One region of the Halomonas sp. AOP7-B1-5 genome, then DNA from elsewhere that is predicted to be linked to it. Evidence: predicted binding sites of a transcription regulator. Region 1 holds the regulator's gene; each other region holds the start of a gene.
The links. Region 1 encodes LexA, which represses DNA repair genes until DNA is damaged. Its sites were predicted from a motif close to TACTGTNTANNTANACAGTA; they were not measured.

Region 1 (4,692 bases):
GCAGGGGCGGCTAACAATGACCATGGCATATGCGGCCGGTGCTTCGTGAAAGGTGTTCCGGTACACTAGGCGGTCTTTATTGTCGGCGCAGTGATAGGTCTGTTCGCTGCGCCGTTGAACTGCCTTTGGCATTATCCTTTGTATGATCCATTGAGCTAACTACTGCATTACGTCAAAAGTATTTCGCAGATCAAAGAGTATCCCGTATGTCTCATTATTATCGTTTGGTCGTTTCCTGCCCTGATCAGGTAGGCATTGTTGCTCGTGTATCAAGTTTTATAGCTCAGCAGGGCGGTTCGATTACCGAAGCCAGCCAGCACTCTGACTTGCAAACGGGCCGGTTTTTTATGCGTTACGAAATATTGGCTGATTCACTAGGGATGTCCGCTGAAACGTTGCGCAGTGCCTTTGAACCGATCGCTCAAGAGTTTTCTATGCAATGGTCGCTGGTCGATACTCAAAAGCGCCGTCGGGTGGTACTGATGGTCTCGCGTGAGTCCCATTGCCTGGTGGATCTGCTGTATCGCTGGCAGGCGGGTGAGCTGGATTGCGATATCGCCGGTGTGATTTCCAATCACGAAGACATGCGTTCAATCGCCGAGTGGTATGGTATTCCTTATCACCATGTGCCGGTTGATCCGAACAATAAAGAAGCGTCGTTTGCCCAAGTGAAAGAGCATATCGATCATGCGCGCGCGGATTGCATCGTGCTGGCACGTTATATGCAGATTCTGCCGCCGTCACTATGCGAGCGGTATGCCGGTCAGGTGATCAATATTCACCACAGCTTCTTGCCCTCTTTTGCGGGTGCCAAGCCTTATCATCAGGCCTATGAGCGCGGTGTAAAACTGATTGGTGCGACCTGTCACTATGTGACCGAGGAGCTGGATGCGGGGCCGATTATCGAGCAGGATATCCATCGCGTGAGCCATTGCCATACACCCACTGATTTGGTTCGTTTTGGCCGCGATGTGGAAAAAGCCGTGCTGGCACGTGGCCTGCGCTGGCACCTGGAAGACCGCGTATTGATTCACGGTAATAAGACAGTGGTATTTAGCTAAACGCCCGTAGTTGCGTTTAAGCCAAAAAAAAGCGGGTGGCCATGGAAATGGCCACCCGCTTGAAGGCTATCAAGACGCTGTATTCTCTGTTCTTAAGAAATTATGTTCTTAAGAAATTATGTTCTTAACACGATGCTCTGCCGCCAACTCACCACAAGCGGTACATTAGCCGAGTGCTTGACCGTTGCCGCCCCGGATAACGCCCACCCCGACGCCTTCAATATCCAGTGACTGAGTGCGCAAGTCGATTTCGATAGGGGCAAAATCAGCGTTTTCGGCCATTAACGTTACCTGATGGCCCTGACGCTTAAAGCGCTTCACGGTAACTTCATCTTCCAGGCGCGCGACAACGATCTGCCCGTCACGTACGCGGTCAGTGCGATGCACTGCCAGCAAGTCGCCTTCAAGAATGCCAACATCCTTCATCGACAGGCCGCGCACACGCAGCAGGTAGTCGGCCTTGGGCGTGAAGTACTCTGCTGGCAGCGGGCAGTAGCGGTCAATGTGTTCAGCCGCCAAGATGGGGCTGCCCGCGGCAACTTCGCCAATAACGGGCAAGCCGGCCGGGGGAAGATCACTATTGGCCGCCACAGGAGCAGGCGAATCGCTCACTTCCTGAACATCCTGGTTAGGCAGACGAATCCCGCGTGATGTATTGCGAATAATGCGGATCACACCCTTGCGCTCAAGCGCGCGCAAATGCTCTTCAGCAGCATTGGGCGATTTAAACCCTAGCGCTTTGGCAATTTCTGCGCGAGTGGGTGGATATCCGAATTCACCCATGGTTTTTACGATAAAATCAAAAACATGCTGTTGACGTGCTGTGAGTGGTCGAGACATACCAAACTCCATAAACGATAAAAGACAGTCGGTATCTGCCTGCTTGAACAATATGTGTTTAAGTATACAGTATGTTCCTCTGTCCAGTACACGGATAAAAATAGTGCTTAATAGAGGTTAGACAAGGACCTGGCGTCATTTGGCTAACGGCTAGGCTCAAACGTCAGCCGACCCCAATTCAGCGATGAGGTGTTTGAATTAACTTTAATGAGTTTTCTCATCGATTACAGGAGCTTCTCGTATCTAGGATTGAGCCCGTTAGGGTTATGGCATACTATTTCGGCATGTTTTAAACACTCGTTTTTCTGGAGGCCGAAATGGCACAATCTGATACGGTGTCGCGTATTCTTGATACCGCTGAGGTGCTGTTTGCAGAGCGTGGTTTTGCTGAAACGTCGCTGCGCAACATCACTAGCAAAGCCCGGGTCAATTTAGCGGCCGTCAACTATCACTTTGGCTCTAAAAAAGCCTTGATTCAGGCGGTCTTCTCACGCTATCTGGATCCCTTCACTCTGCGCTTTCATACTGCGCTCGACGAGCTAGAAGCTCGCTATACCGATAGCCATATCCCGTTGGAGGAACTGCTCGAAACCATGGCAACAACGGTGCTGGCAGTGCCCGCTGAGCGCAATAGTCTAAAAGTGTTTATGCGCTTGCTCGGGCTGGCCTATAGCCAGGCTCAAGGGCATTTGCGGCGTCATATTCAAGAGCAGTATGGCGAGGTGTTCGCGCGCTTTACTGAGCTGGTCCGCCAGGCCACGCCGGATCTTCCTGATTCAGAACGCTTCTGGCGGCTACACTTTATGCTGGGTACCGTCATCTTTACCTTGTCGGGTCTGGATGCTCTACGGGATATTGCGGCTAAAGATTATCAAGAACAGGTCACCGTGCGTGATCTGGTACGTCGCTTGCGGCCAGTGGTCGTCGCCGCCATGAACGCGCCATTACCTCCGGCTGTAGAAGAGGGGCATCATGCGAACGCCAACGCTAGCTGAGCTGCCACCTAGCCAAACTGGCTGGATCGAGATTGATACCGATACACAGCAGTTGCGTTGGTGGCAGGGGCAAAAGGTGTGCTTTGAATGCGAAATATCGTCAGGCAAAGCAGGTGTAGGCCAACAGGAAGGTAGCGGTCAAACGCCACATGGCTGGCACTATGTGCGAGCGGCGATTGGCAAGGACCTGCCGATCAACGCGGTGTTTAGAGGTCGACGTTTTACCGGCGAGGTGTTTTCAACGCCGCTGGCCAAAGCAAACCCGACGCGTGACTGGATTTTGACACGCATTTTATGGTTGTGCGGTCTGGAGCGGGGATTCAACCGCGCAGGCTCGGTTGATTCTCAGCGCCGCTATATCTATTTGCACGGTACACCACCCAATCAGCCAATGGGAACGCCGGCTTCCCATGGCTGTATACGCTTACGCAATCAGGATCTGCTGTATGTCTTTGAGCGCGCGCTGCCTGGCACCCCCGTATGGCTTCATGGCAGCGATCAATAGCGGTCGCAGGTAAGGTTTTTTGACTCTGAGCGTTGATCGTCTAAAATCACCGGCCCTTTTGTTGGATCCATGATAATGACTCAACCTATTGGCCCGGTCATGCTCGACCTGGAAGGGCCGCGATTGAACAGCGCTGAAAAGCGCTTACTGCTTGAACCCGCTGTTGGTGGCGTCATTCTGTTTGCCCGTAATGTGGAAGACGCCTACCAGGTGCGCAAGCTGTGCAGTGATATCCGGCGTGTGCGCGGTGATCTGCTGCTGGCGGTAGACCAAGAGGGAGGCCGCGTTCAACGCATTAAAAAGGGGCTTACCCGGCTGCCAGCCATGGCCCGCATTGGTGAGCGCTATGTTCAGGACCCCGAAGAAGGCACCTTGCTTGCCATTGATGCGGGCTGGCTGCTAGGTATGGAAATGGCCGCGTGCGGGCTGGATATCAGTTTTGCGCCGGTACTCGATGTCGATAGCGGCATTTCCAGCGTGATAGGCGATCGTAGCTTTAGTAGTGACCCTCACCACGTAGCCCAACTAGGCGCGGCCTTTGTGGAAGGCTTGCACCAGGCAGGTATGGCGGCGGTAGGTAAGCATTTTCCTGGTCACGGCGGTGTAGCCGCAGATTCCCACGTTGCCTTGCCTGTCGATGAGCGTTCAATGGAGACGATTAAGCAACGCGACCTTGTCCCCTTTGAACGACTTGCCCCTAAGCTTGATGGCATCATGCCCGCGCATGTGATTTATCGAGCGTTTGATACACGCCCGGCGGGTTTTTCACCCAGCTGGCTGGGCATGCTGCGTGAATCGCTGGGCTTTAAAGGCTGCATTTTTTCAGATGATTTAAGTATGGCGGGCGCTCATGAAGCGGGCGAGCCACGTGGACGTGCCGCCGCTGCCCTCGCGGCTGGTTGCGACATGTTGTTGGTGTGTAACGACCGCGCCGCTGCCCTGGATGTGATAGATGCCTGCCAGGGGGTTGCCAATAAGCGACCTGCAAAACTGCGCTATGGGCGTGCACGCCCTGATTTGGATGCGCTGACGGCGCTGGGGCGCTGGCGACGAACGCATGCCAAGCTCGAAGCGCTCTAATCCCACCTGATTTTTCTTTTCGTAATACTGCTACTTTTTGGGGAGTAACCCAATGTCTAAACTGGATAAAGAGGCCCTTGAGTCGTTGGACTCAATGCGCCAGCTCATGGATACCGCCGACTGTTTGATTTCCCAGGAGCAGGTTGAGCGCGCTCTGGATCGCATGGCCGAAGCGATCACCAAGGATTTAGGCGATAAGCTGCCGGTTTTT
Region 2 (4,692 bases), on a different contig from region 1:
GGTCGGGTGAAATACCGATAGGAAACAGCGTCACCACCAGTGCAAAAAATACCAGCGGATTGAGTAGCTCGCCGCGCCGCCGCAGCATCAGCGTTAAATCGCGCTCAAGCGTAGCTTTAAAGGCGATCCAAAGGCTGCCTTGAGCAGGCGCTTCGACAATCACGACGGCTGGCGCAGCGTTGGTGCGTTGCAACGACATCTTCTACCCCAACTGAACGCATCTGACGGTGGACGTTACCGCAAGCGCATGGTGCGTGGTCAATAAAACGCAGCCCCCCGCCTGAACGTGGGCCGCCAGCTGGGCTTCCAACGCCGTCACACCCTGGCGGTCAATGGCCGTAAATGGTTCATCCAGCACCCAGAGCGCACGCCGAGTAAGCGTTAAGCGAGCCAGGGCGACACGGCGTTGCTGACCCGCCGACAGCTGCCCAGCAACGACATCTTCAAAGCCGTTGAGACCCACCTTGGCTAACGCTTCCAAGCGCTGCTCTTCACTGCCTTTATCGCCATTGAGCGCTTGATACCAAGCTAAGTTTTCCAATGGCGAAAGCCCGGCCTTAACGCCGGGGGAATGACCTAGATAAAGCAGATTGGCAAGAAACTGCTCACGGGCTTTACGCAGTGGTGTGCTGTTCCAGTAAAGCTCGCCTTCATACTCGCCTAGTTGACCCGCCAAAATTTTAAGCAGCGTGGTTTTGCCACTGCCGTTGGGGCCTTCAATTCGCAGGATTTCTCCACTGCGAATCTTTAGATCGAGCCCTTCAAATAACCAGCGCCCATCGCGCTCGCAGGCTAATTGTCGTGCTTCCAGGCACAGGCTCAAACGTCTCTCCCAGCGCATTAATAATGGCCAAAACTCTACACGCAAAGCCGCTTTATCGCCAGCCAGGTACCGATTGCTTCAGCAATTAATCAAGCACGCTAACAATGTGAGCAAACCACACGGTTCATGATGAATTGACAAAAACAGCACTACCACTGTATGCAAAAACAGCTGTATACTGAAACCACTGTATGAAAACACATATTAATAAAGTCTGATTTACTACGACTCATGCCTAGGGAAAGGGCGCTGCATTGGAGAACCCAATATGAATATATCGATGTCAGCACCAACACCTGCTTGCCGTTCAGTATTAGGCGCGGGGCTTGGCGCTTCAAAAAGCACGTCCTCTGCACGTGCCGTGTCCGCTTCAGGCCGTATGAAAAGGCACAATACTTACGCGCTTAAAATACGCGGCAACCGACTGCGCGATTGCAACTTATTCGATGGGGATGTCATTATTATTCGGCGTTTTCAACGCGATGCCCATGAAGAAACCGCCGTTGCGCAGATCAACCAGCAGCAAGTCGCTTTAAAGCAGCTCTCTATCAGCCGCTTTGGAGTACATTTATGGCCTGCTGACGCCCAGGCGCCGGATCTCTTTTTGCACAATCGCGATATTCAAGTGTTAGGAATGGTAATGGGGGTGGCTCAGGATAACGCCCACCACCTGGCTACCGATTCTTATGGTCCCATGGAGCATTGATTGCGTTACCGAGTCCCGGATTTACCTGCCGCGCAGTGGCACACCGCTGAAATCGACGTCGAAAAGAGCCAGTTTCTGGCGTGGCTATGCCATGCGCCCGACGTTGGCGCTTTCGGTGCGCTGCTTGAGGCCGCCAGAGCCGCCCATCCCAATGCCAGCCACCACTGCACTGCCTATATAGCCGGGCCTCCCGGCGAGCAAACGTTGATTGGATTTTCGGATGATGGTGAGCCGGGCGGCACGGCGGGCAGGCCGATGTATCAGGTACTTCAGGGCAGCCAGCTGGGTGAAATTGGCTGCGTGGTAATTCGCTACTTTGGGGGCACCAAACTCGGCACCGGCGGCTTGGCTCGCGCCTATGCTCAAGCGGTCAGCCATGCGCTGGAAAGCCTGCCAACCCGTGAAGTGATCGAGCGAGACGCCTACGCGCTGCGCCTTACCTTTGCCAGCGAAGCCATTGCCCGCGCTTGGTGCGATGAGCAGATGATCCCCATTGAGCAGGTCGACTATGATGGCGAAGGCGTCAAGCTAACCATCGGCTGGCCTCGCGATCACACGTTCGACCTATCCCCGCTGGAAAACCGCTTAAAGTGCACCCTGGACGTTAGCCCGGTCACTACCCCCACTTTTTGATTCTATTCCAAGCCCACTATCCCCCAAATCTCCTCCAAAAAAAACGGCTTACGGAGTCAACCGTAAGCCGCGTAGCGAGTAATTACGTTTACACCCGCTGATCTATTTCCGATATGTCCCGGGCCTAGCTCCGCCCTATCCCAAATATTTAATCATGACCCCGGCAGCCACGGCAGAACCGATCACACCAGCCACGTTCGGGCCCATGGCATGCATCAGCAAGAAGTTATGCGGATTCGCTTCAAGCCCGACTTTATTGGCTACCCGCGCAGCCATGGGTACTGCCGATACGCCGGCGGCACCAATCAGTGGGTTAATCGGCATACGGCTCATCAGGTTCATTAGCTTCGCCATTAATACCCCGGCGGCCGTGCCAATTCCGAAGGCCACGATGCCCAACCCCAGAATACCCAAGGTTTCAACCGACAGAAAACTCTCGGCCATCAGCTTTGAGCCCACCGAAAGCCCCAGGATGATTGTTACGATATTGATCAACGCATTCTGAGCGGTATCGGAAAGCCGCTCGACCACGCCACACTCACGCATCAGGTTACCAAAGCAGAACATGCCGAGAAGCGGTGCGGCGTCGGGCAGGAACAGCGCCACAAGAATCAACAGCATCAGCGGGAAAACAATCTTTTCCAGCTTGGACACCGGACGCAGCTGCGTCATCTTGATCTGACGCTCTTTTTCGGTGGTCAACAGCCGCATGATGGGCGGCTGAATCAGCGGCACCAGCGCCATATACGCATAGGCCGCCACCGCGATCGCTCCCAACAGCTCAGGGGCAAGCATGCTTGCGACATAGATCGACGTTGGACCATCTGCCCCGCCGATAATCCCGATCGCGGCTGCCTGATTAAGCGAGAAATCCATTACGCCCATGGAGGTCAGCACAACGGCGCCAAACAGCGTGGCGAAAATACCAAACTGAGCAGCCGCGCCTAAAAACAGCGTGCGCGGATTGGCAAGGAGCGGCCCAAAATCGGTCATCGCGCCGACGCCCATAAAGATCAGCAGCGGCGCAATGCCCGAGGCAATGGCAACCGTATAGAAGTTATACAGCATGCCATTACTGTAACCGACGCTCGCGGCAACATCTTTGGCGGCACGCAATTGGTCCGGCGCTACGTCGCTATGAGCCAGCGCCTTGAGCGCTTCACGCCAGCCTTCAATACCGGCCAAAGGATCTAGCGCGACCCCGAGCGCTGCGCCAATCTGCTGAAGCACGGCAGGCTTGGCCACTTCAATGGCCTGATCCAGCGCTGAAATCGCAAGGCCGGCTTCGGGGATATTGGCAAGAATGCCCCCAAAGCCAATAGGCACCAGCAGCAGCGGCTCAAATTTCTTATGGATCGCCAAATAAAGCAGCAGTAGCCCGACCCCGATCATGACCGCCTGACCAAGCTCAAGATTATAAAGCCCAGAGCCTTCCCATAAGGTGATTAATTTTTCCATTCCCGATATGCCCTTAAAGCTCAATCAGTGCGTCACCAACAGCTACGCTGTCACCTTCGCTAACGTTAACTTTCGATACCGTGCCGGCACTGCTGGCGCGGATTTCGGTTTCCATTTTCATTGCTTCAAGGATGATCACCACATCCCCTTCCGCCACCTGATCGCCTGGGCGTACGTTCACTTTGAAAATATTGCCGGCAAGCGGTGCCTCGATACGCTCACCGCTACTTTCAACCGCCGGTGCTGGCGCTGCACTTGCCGCAGGAGCGGCTTGCTCTTGCACCTGACCAATATCGCCGCCTTCAGAAACTTCCACCACAAACGCTTTGCCGTTGAGCTTTACGGTGTAGGTTTCAGGGCCGCGCGCCGCCACTTGCGTACTGGCTTGGGGGGCTACCGGGGCCTTGGTGGGCTGGTTTTCTGCCGCCTGAGGCGCGGGCTCGAAGGCCTCGGGGTTATCGCGGTTTTTAAGAAATTTCAGGCCAATTTGCGGGAACAGCGCGTAGGTTAAAACATCGTCAATCTCGCGTTCCCCTTCTGCCAAACGCACGTTGTCGGCACTGGCTTTCTGCTTAAGCTCCGCCGCCAACTTGTCCATCTCAGGCGTAAGATTATCCGCCGGACGGCAGGTGATTGGCTGACCGCCTTCCAGTACGCGGGCCTGAAGTTCGGTATCAAACGGTGCGGGCGCCGCGCCATACTCGCCTTTAAGCAGCGCCTGAACTTCTTTAGAAATTGATTTGTAACGCTCGCCCATCATGACATTCATGACCGCCTGGGTGCCGACAATCTGCGACGTCGGCGTCACCAGAGGAATAAACCCCAGGTCTTCGCGCACACGCGGAATCTCGCTGAGCACATCATCCAGCTTATCACCGGCGCCCTGCTCTTTGAGCTGGCCTTCCATATTGGTCAGCATGCCACCGGGCACCTGAGCCACGAGAATGCGCGAATCAATGCCGCGTAGCGAGCCTTCAAAAGCCGCGTACTTTTTGCGCACCTCACGGAAGTAACCGGCAATATCTTCCAGCAGCTCAAGATCCAGCCCGGTATCGCGGCCGGTGTCTTTGAG
Region 3 (4,692 bases), on a different contig from region 1:
GAGTGAGAGGTCTCAGCATTGAGGGGCGTAGTCACAGCGACTCCTGATAAACGAAAATCATCCATGCAGCCATTATGAAGCTACACTCAGTTGATAAAGAAAAATTGTACCTTTAAAGATTGTACCTTTGACGCCGCCCGGTTCACAGCGGCGCTCAGCTCGCTATACTGTCGCCTCTTTTATATCATTACTTACTTTTCACACGTTGAGCCTGACATGACGCGACGCCACCTGCCCAATGATGACGATATCAGCGCCTTTCGCCAGGCGCTTCAAGCAGCAGGCGTGCGCCGTATTGCGACCAACCAGGCAGACCCCGGTAAGCCCAAGCGGGATAATAACGCCCACCAGGCAAGGCGCAACGCCGCGGTTGAGAGCAACACCCTGCAAACCAGCGGGCGCACCTCGGATGGCCGGGTGGAAGCCGTGCGCCCTTCCGAGTACCTGGAATTCAGCGTACCCGATTTACCCTGGCGCAGCCTTAGCCAGCTAAAGCGCGGCCAAACCGAGTGGCAGGCGGGGCTCGACCTGCACGGCTACACCCTGGAAGAAGCCCGTACAGAACTTGAAAGCTTTCTGCGCGATGCGGCAAGTCAGGGTTTACGCTGTGTTCTGGTCGTTCACGGCAAGGCGTGGGGCAGCACCTCTGACTTCCCGGTGCTTAAAAGCCATACCAATACCTGGCTGCGTGAATGGCCGGGCGTGCTGGCATTCTGCTCTGCGGTTGATATCGATGGTGGCACCGGTGCGGTTTATATCCTGTTACGTAAGCGAGGCCCGTAGGCCCACGCGACTTACTCCGCAGCATCCGACGCAATGCTTGGCATGCGTCGCTCTAACGCTTCATCGGCCAAGTGCCGCCCCAGGCAAATTAACTCCTTGGCCCGATGAAACTCATGCGTACTGCACACCGTTTTGGGTATCTCGATCAGTACATCCGGCGGGTAGCCAGCAATTTTATACTTAGCCAACGCCGCCTGGGTAATATCGAACGATTCTAAAATCATGCCGAGTCGGCTCCACTCGCGCTTGCCACGGGCTTCAGGCGTCTCTTCTTCACTTTCATCATCCACTCCATTGCCCCCCAGACCGTCCCATAGCCGCTTGGTGGCTTCGCGCATATCACTCATCCAGCCCCCCATATTGGCGTCGCGTTCACGCTCTGAGGCCGTGCGACTATCATTCTCTTCGTGCTCCTTGGGCAGCAGTTCCTCCAGTGACACCGGCTGCGGGCTATGGGCCGTCACGTTAACGGCCACTACTAGGTCAGCACGGTGAGCCGCGATGACCGGCATGATGGGCAGGGGATTAAGCAGCCCGCCATCAACTAACATTTGATCACCCGTACTGACTGGGGTAATCACCCCAGGAATAGCAATGGAGGCCCGGATAGCGTGCAACAGCGGGCCGTTTTGAAACCATACCTCTCGCTGGCGAACCAAGTCGGTGGCAATCGTGGTAATAGGGATAGGCAGATCCTCAATCAGTACATCGCCCACCAACGCCTCCAACTTGTGCATCACCTTGTTGGCGCGCATGGCCCCCATGGGACTCCAGGTCATATCGATAAGCCTGAGCACATCGAGATAATCCAGAGTACAGACCCACTCCCGGTATTCGGGCAGTTTTCCCGAGGCGTAGATACCGCCAATCAGTGCGCCCATCGAGCACCCGGCGATGGAAATAATCTCAAAACCGCGTGCTTCCAGCGCTTCGATCACACCAATATGTGCGTAGCCACGTGCCCCACCGCTTCCCAATACCAGGGCGACCTTTTTGCCATTGCCAGTGCGCGTCAGTTGGTTCATTGCTTATCCTTGTCTTTCTTATGCCTGCCCGCTTTGTTGTATTGATACGTGCTCTGAATCGTCGATACCCAATAACCTGCCTTGCGCTAAGCCGTGGCCGTTTGCCAATGGGCAGCGACGACTTCCGCCACGGCGGCAACGGCCTTGGGCTCCAGATGCAGGTGATGCCCGCCCGGTAACACGTGGCGCGTAAGACACTTAACCGCCTGGCGCGCCTGCACAGCCCACTCGCGTTCGCCTAAAATACCCCGTTCGCCCTCAATCAAGAGCATCGGCGCCTGGATACAGGTCAACTGGGCCAGCACCTGTTCTGGAGTAAAGCGTACCAACGAGGGTTTTAGCAACCGGCTATCGGTGCGCATTTGTATATAACCATCGGCGGTAGCTTCGGTATTACGCTCAACCAGCGGTATTGCCGTTACGCTATCCAGTGTGGTTACTCCGCCGGCGACCCGAGCGGCAACCGCGCTTTCTATATCGGCATAGCGCGGCGCACGGGAAAGCGGCCGTCGGTAAGCCATCAAGCCTTTGCGTAGCTGGTTGGCGGTTTCTACTGCTGGCGTATTCAACGCCCCCAGCCCATCAATCAGCGTCAACTGAGCAACGCGCTCCGGCATGGTGGCCGCCACTAGGCAAGCGACGGCTGCTCCCATCGAGTGGGCCAATAGTGACGCCTGCTCGATACCTAGCGTGTCCATCGCATCAAGCACGTCATGGCAGTAATCCCACAGCGCATAGTCACTGCCCGCCGGAATATGTTTTGAATGCCCATGGCCACGGAAGTCGATTGCTACAATGCGGATATCCAGCACTTCGGCCAGTCGCGGCGCCAGGCGGGTAAAGCTTGCCGCGTTATCCAGCCAGCCGTGCAGCGCTAACCACACGGGGGCATCCTGGCGGCCCCAGCTCAGCGCCGCCAGGCGGCTTTGGGCAAGTACTAGCGCTTGCCCAGCACGGCGATTCGTCCACGCAGACGTTGTTTCAGACATAAGTCATTTCCTGGCCAAGCGACAGTCTTGCGAATGAGCAAGCGTGGCCTAGCCGTTTTTCGATATAGGAGAAGCGTCGCGCATTTTCAAGCAATGCATAGATGACGGTCTAAGCGACAAACGTTACCATGCCAGGCGCAATTCTTCCGCCGCTTTATACCCTTCTATCGATTAATGGTGACCCTATGAAACCTCGTCGCGATACGCGTGCCCGCAACCTTGTTTTCCTGATTGCGGTGGTTAGCGCGGTAGTCGTTGGCCTGTGGCTTGCACGCTAAGTTAGTCTGATCGACGCTCAGCGCTTGCAATTTATACCTCACGAATAAATACTGTATATAAATACATATTTAATTTCAGTGAGGATGCCGACGATGCTGTTTCCGCCATCGCCTGTCGCGCCAACCTTGCCGTTAACCTCTCAGCCGCTGCCTTACTCCTCCTTGCAAGGCCGCGCTGGCTTTAGCGGCTTTCCATCGCCAGCGCAGGATTACGAGCCACGTACGCTCGACCTCAATACGCGGTTGATCAAAAATCCTACCCAAACGTTTTATCTCTCGGCGACCGGCGACAGCATGGAAGGCTGGGGGATTTTTGACGGCGATTTACTGGTCGTTGATCGCAGCATCAAGCCCCGTCTGGGGCATATTCTGGTGGCCATGTTCGAAGACGAAGTGCTGATCAAGCGCTATGCGCTTTACCTAGGCACGCCCCATCTCTGCTCTGCACACCCCCACTACCCGCCGCTTCCTCTGGAAGGTACCGATTGCCAGCTATGGGGCGTGGTACGCGCGGTTATCCATGAGTACCTACGATGATCGGCCTGGTAGATGCCAACAACTTTTACGTCAGCTGTGAGCGAGTGTTTGACCCGACCCTGGAAGGTAAAGCAGTCGGCGTCATGTCGAACAACGACGGTTGTATCATCGCCCGCTCTGCTGAGATGAAAGCCATGGACATCCCAATGGGTATTCCCTCTTTCAAGCTTGAAAGCTTGCGCAGGCGTGGCGACATCTACCTGAAGTCATCCAACTACGAGCTGTACGGTGATATGTCGGCAAGGCTGTGCCAGCTGCTGCGCGATACGTGCCCTGCAGTATCGCCCTATTCCATCGATGAAATGTTTATCTATCTGGAGGAGTTCACTGACAAGCAGTGCCAAACCCTGGGCGAATGGCTGAGGCGACGTATCCGGCGTCATTTAGGCTTACCGGTGTGCGTCGGGCTTGCACCAACGCATACGCTGGCCAAGCTGGCTAACCACCTGGCCAAAAAGTCGCCCCATTATCAAGGCGTGTGTCTGCTGAGTGCCCAAAGTGCGTCCACGACGGCATTGCTTAAACAAACGCCGGTGGGTAGCGTCTGGGGTATTGGCCGCAGGCTTGCTGAGCGTCTGGCTATCAACAAGATTCATACCGCCTGGGATTTACGTGAGGCAGATATTCAGCAGTTACGTAAACGCTACTCTGTGGTAATCGCCCGCACAGCGCTTGAGCTACGCGGCACGCCCTGCCTGCATATGAATGCACTCGACCAGCCGCGCCACCGCATCATGACTTCGCGCTCGTTCGGCCAGGCTACCGGCGTCAAAACTGAAGTGCATAATGCCTTGCGCCGCCATGCCCAGCGCAGTGCCGAAAAGCTTCGTGAACAGCGCAGCCTAACCCGTGCGGTGATGATATTTTTAAACACCAACCGCCACCGCCGCGACCAGCCGCAGTACTTTCCCCACGCCATGGTGCCGCTGCCCTCACCTAGCGACGACACGCGCACTATTCTTGGAGCCGTCCACCAAGGGCTCGAGCAGATGTACCGACCAGGCTACAAGTTCATGAAAGCTGGCGTGATGCTGCTTGATTTAGTCGATGCTGAGCAGTACCAGCTCTCGCTGTTGCATC

Region 2: the regulator LexA is predicted to act here: its motif matches at 977-996, upstream of ACT3XD_RS06430 (LexA family protein).
Region 3: the regulator LexA is predicted to act here: its motif matches at 3,125-3,144, upstream of ACT3XD_RS16840 (LexA family protein).

What each region holds. Positions count from the first base shown of each region.
Region 1 is NZ_JBQTDC010000024.1:36,444-41,135, reverse strand. It holds gene purU (formyltetrahydrofolate deformylase) at 207-1,061, shown strand; gene lexA (transcriptional repressor LexA) at 1,227-1,901, opposite strand; gene ACT3XD_RS12555 (TetR/AcrR family transcriptional regulator) at 2,219-2,896, shown strand; gene ACT3XD_RS12550 (L,D-transpeptidase) at 2,874-3,401, shown strand; gene nagZ (beta-N-acetylhexosaminidase) at 3,477-4,481, shown strand; gene ACT3XD_RS12540 (hypoxanthine-guanine phosphoribosyltransferase) at 4,534-4,692, shown strand, end outside.
Region 2 is NZ_JBQTDC010000008.1:43,827-48,518, forward strand. It holds gene ccmB (heme exporter protein CcmB) at 1-199, opposite strand, end outside; gene ccmA (cytochrome c biogenesis heme-transporting ATPase CcmA) at 203-823, opposite strand; gene ACT3XD_RS06430 (LexA family protein) at 1,092-1,529, shown strand; gene ACT3XD_RS06435 (IMPACT family protein) at 1,530-2,162, shown strand; gene ACT3XD_RS06440 (sodium ion-translocating decarboxylase subunit beta) at 2,298-3,620, opposite strand; gene oadA (sodium-extruding oxaloacetate decarboxylase subunit alpha) at 3,634-4,692, opposite strand, start outside.
Region 3 is NZ_JBQTDC010000044.1:20,187-24,878, reverse strand. It holds gene prmB (50S ribosomal protein L3 N(5)-glutamine methyltransferase) at 1-35, opposite strand, end outside; gene ACT3XD_RS16855 (Smr/MutS family protein) at 217-783, shown strand; gene ACT3XD_RS16850 (patatin-like phospholipase family protein) at 795-1,808, opposite strand; gene ACT3XD_RS16845 (alpha/beta fold hydrolase) at 1,895-2,797, opposite strand; gene ACT3XD_RS16840 (LexA family protein) at 3,169-3,612, shown strand; gene ACT3XD_RS16835 (Y-family DNA polymerase) at 3,609-4,692, shown strand, end outside.